2 regions of the Ruminiclostridium papyrosolvens DSM 2782 genome follow, and region 2 is predicted to be linked to the other one. Evidence: a T-box and tRNA genes for the amino acid it is inferred to sense, from the RefSeq annotation. Region 2 holds a T-box; the other holds one or more tRNA genes.
What was found. The T-box of region 2 lies ahead of serS (serine--tRNA ligase). A T-box ahead of a tRNA ligase gene usually reads a tRNA of that ligase, here a tRNA-Ser.
Positions count from the first base shown of each region.

Region 1: it encodes a tRNA-Ser, which carries the amino acid that the T-box ahead of serS (serine--tRNA ligase) is inferred to sense. The anticodon was not compared.

Region 1 covers NZ_CP119677.1:8,889-11,095, reverse strand. The annotation lists gene pssA (CDP-diacylglycerol--serine O-phosphatidyltransferase) at 194-733, shown strand; tRNA gene P0092_RS00060 (tRNA-Ser) at 1,021-1,112, opposite strand; tRNA gene P0092_RS00055 (tRNA-Ser) at 1,153-1,243, opposite strand; gene P0092_RS00050 (tetratricopeptide repeat protein) at 1,357-2,118, opposite strand; gene P0092_RS00045 (DUF4446 family protein) at 2,164-2,207, opposite strand, start outside.
Region 2 covers NZ_CP119677.1:4,703,153-4,705,359, reverse strand. The annotation lists gene P0092_RS20610 (MalY/PatB family protein) at 1-235, shown strand, start outside; gene P0092_RS20605 (hypothetical protein) at 276-836, shown strand; T-box leader at 905-1,109, shown strand; gene serS (serine--tRNA ligase) at 1,165-2,207, shown strand, end outside.

The DNA.
Region 1 (2,207 bases), 330 kb from region 2:
ACTAATGTTAATCATACTTATAAAACTTTTGTTCGTATAATAGTTTATGCATAATTAATTAGCTTGTTAATTTTTATGATATTAATTATAATCTATAATATATGTAAATCATATATACTTTTAGTTTATATATTTTACTAAATAGAAATTAATCAGTTAGCATAATAATTACTTAAAGTAGAGGGTGGATCATTTGAAAAACACGATAAAGCATTCTTTGCCTAACCTCCTAACATTTATTAATCTCTCACTTGGAATTATTGCATTATTACTTGCAATAAAAAATGATATGATACAGGCATCACTATTGGTTATGGTTGCTGCATTAACAGACAGATTTGATGGTAAAGTGGCAAGAATGTTAGATAGTACGAGTGAACTTGGTAAAGAATTGGATTCGCTTTCAGACTTAATTTCTTTTGGTGTAGCACCAATAATTATTGCCTGGAAGATAAGTTTCATGGATTTAACAGTTCTTGGGTACTTAATTGCAGTATTGTTTCCTATTGCAGGTGCATACAGATTGGCTCGCTACAATGTATCTACATTCAACAATGTATTTTGTGGGGTTCCCATAACTATTGCAGGTGCATTTTTATCAATAGTTAATATGTATAACAGCTATTCTATAGAACATCATAATTATGGTAATGTCAACACTATAGTAACTGCGATAATAATTGTTTTACTTTCCTACCTAATGATTAGTAAAATTCAGATTAAAAAAAGGTAAATATTTTTTAAAAACCATGATTTCGTTTGAAATCATGGTTTTTTTATTCACATTTTACATGAAAAACAATTTGTTTTATCCACAAACTATTATATCTATGTTAATAACCTTTTAAAAATACAATCGCATCTGTGAATTATTTTTTACTTTTTTAAATTGTAGGATTCAGTTTATCCCTATAAATATAGAAAAGACACTAGTTTTTGAATTTTATTTCAAAACAGTGTCCATTTTTTTACTTGTAAAACGCTGAAAAGCCTGATAAATCAGGCTTTTCATACAAATTGTGGCGGAGAAGAAGGGATTCGAACCCTTGCTCCAGTTGCCCAGACTAACGGTTTAGCAAACCGTCCCCTTCGACCTACTTGGGTACTTCTCCATTAAGCTTGAGCTGGCTTAAAAGCCAGCTCATATTTTTTTGGCGGAGAGAGTGAGATTCGAACTCACGGTAGGCTCACACCTACGCCGGTTTTCAAGACCGGTGCCTTAAACCAACTCGACCATCTCTCCATAATGGTTTTGTCAAGCGACGTGTTTTATTTTACAATGATTTTTTACTTTTGTCAACACTTTACTTTATAATAAACCATAACTTTTAAAAGTAATTTATTCCTCTAAATGTTTTACACCATTTTTTCCAAAATTTTATTCATATTTCTGGTAAATTCACTTGTGGGACAGTTAATCTTAAATTCACTTATTATTCTTTTTGCATCATCATAACTTGAACTCTTATAATATGATGTCGCTAAATAATAGTATGCGTCATCAATGTAATATTCATTCTTATTAGAGAAATCAATTGCACGATTCAAATTTATTATAGCCCCGGCATAATTTTTACTTTTATAATTCTTGTAACCATCTCTATATAGCTGTAATGAAGCTTTCCCATAGCTTTTATCCATCAAATTATTATAAGTATTTAGACCTTGTGTGCTTAAATATTCCATTTTAACATCATATTTTAGGGTAACGGCGCAATTTACATAATCCTTCTGATTAAAATATTCCAGCGCCTTAACAAGTGCATCTGTTGCAGTTAAGGTACTATTATATTTTGATTCCATATCAGTTGTTTTTGAGCTTTGAGTAGCAATTTCCTGTTCAGAATCAACTAATTTATTCCTTAGTGATTCCAATTCCTTATTTAGTCTTTCATTTTCCTTTAAAGCTGATTTTAGGTCAGTTACAGCAGAAAGTTTTGCCTTTTCCTGAGAAGAAAGTTTATTCTGATAGTCGCTTATATTATTCTGAAACTTTACCTGACTATATGCTGTTAATAAGAGTATAATAAATGCACCAGTAAATAAAATTACAGCATACATCCATATTTGCTTTTTTTCATTTTTATTTTCTTTATTACTATGAAAATGAATATTCATGTTAAAAGGCCTCCATTTTACTCCCGGAAACATTAATTGAATTATTTAATCTACGTAACTTCTTTCAATGTTTGTTTTCTTAGCTATAT
Region 2 (2,207 bases):
GGTAAAGCTAGTGGAGCCACAGGGAACTTATCTGATATGGCTGGATTTTAATGAGCTTGGCTTAACGGAAGAAGCACTTGAAGAACTTATAGTAAGGGATGCAAAGCTGTGGCTTGATGGCGGGACTATGTTCGGGGAAGAGGGGAAAGGCTTTCAAAGAATAAATATTGCCTGTCCCAGAGTTATACTTGAAAAGGCTTTTTTACAGCTTGAAGCTGCCGTAAATCGATTATAATACACGCAGTTATATATTTTTTAGAAGAGGTGGAGTAATTATGGGAACAACTACAAGGGAAGAAGCATGGGAACTCCTTACGGAATATAACAAAGATGCTTTCCATTTAAAGCACGCACAGGTTGTAGAGGGTGTAATGAGATATTTTGCAAGACAGCTGGGTTATTCGGAGGAAGAAGATTTCTGGGGAATCGTGGGGCTACTCCATGATTTGGATTTTGAGCAATATCCTGAAGAGCACTGTATAAAGCAGCAGGAAATCATGAAGGAAAGGGGAATAGACCCGCTGATTATTCATGCAACCGCAAGTCATGGCTATGCCCTCACGGTAGACATCAAGCCTGAGCATCAAATGGAAAAGGTTCTTTATGCAGTGGATGAGCTTACAGGACTCATTGGTGCAGTTGCTCTTATGAGGCCTTCAAAAAGTGTTTCAGACCTTGAGCTGAAATCGGTTAAGAAAAAATATAAGACTTCCAATTTCGCAGCAGGATGCTCCAGGGAGGTTATAGAGCGTGGAGCTGAGTTACTGGGATGGGAACTGGATTACCTGATACAGCAGACTATTCTTGCTATGCGTGAATGCGAAGCGGTAGATTAAAACAATATGAATACTTGAAAACTATAATAAATATATATATAATAGAGAATAATATATCAAAATACCAATAAACAGCGATAATGAAAGCTATGATTTATTTATTTCTCAAGAGAGCCGATGGGTGGTGAAAATCGGTGAAATAATGAATCTATCCACTTTTGTAGCTGTCGGTGAAGAATCGAAAGGTTGGTACCCTTTATAGTACTTATGTCGAGAGGCCGATAAATTTTATCGGCAATTTGGGTGGCAACGCGGATACCTTCCGTCCCAGTATTATTTGGGACAGAAGGTTTTTTTGACTAAAATATTTAATACAGGAGGAAACAGGATGTTAGATTTAAGATTTGTCAGAGAGAATCCCGAGATTGTAAAGCAGAATATAAGGAATAAATTTCAGGATAGAAAACTTGGTTTGGTTGATGAAGTTATCGCTCTGGATGCTGAGATGAGAAGTACAATGCAGGAGGCTGAAACTTTAAGAGCAAACAGAAACAAGATTTCAAAGCAGATTGGCGGACTTATGGCTCAGGGCAAAAAGGCTGAGGCAGAGGAAATGAAGCAGCAGGTTACAGCCCAGTCTGAACGCCTTGCAGCCTTGGAAGTAAAAGAAACAGAGCTTGAAGAGAAGGTAAAAAACATTCTCATGACTATTCCTAATATAATTGATTCGAGTGTTCCCATAGGAAAGGATGACAGCGAAAACGTAGAGGTTCAACGTTATGGTGAGCCGGTAGTGCCTGAGTTTGAGGTTCCTTATCACACTGAAATTATGGAAAAGCTAAAGGGAATTGATTTGGACAGTGCCAGAAAAGTTGCCGGAAACGGATTCTATTATCTCATGGGAGATATTGCAAGACTTCATTCCGCTGTAATTTCATATGCCAGAGATTTTATGATAGAGCGCGGTTTTACTTACTGCATACCTCCTTTCATGATACGCAGCGAGGTTGTTACGGGAGTTATGAGCTTTGCTGAAATGGAAGCAATGATGTACAAGATAGAGGGTGAAGATTTGTTCCTCATTGGTACAAGTGAACATTCCATGATAGGAAAGTTCATAGACACCATAATACCCGAAACTTCACTGCCACACACTCTGACCAGCTATTCACCCTGCTTCAGAAAGGAAAAGGGAGCTCACGGTATAGAGGAAAGAGGAGTTTACAGAATACACCAGTTTGAAAAGCAGGAAATGGTAGTTGTATGTAAGCCTGAGGACAGCAAGATGTGGTATGATAAAATGTGGCAGAACACGGTTGATTTATTCCGTTCAATGGATATTCCCGTCAGGACTCTGGAATGTTGTTCAGGTGACCTTGCTGATTTGAAGGTTAAATCAGTGGATATAGAAGCATGGTCCCCAAGACAAAA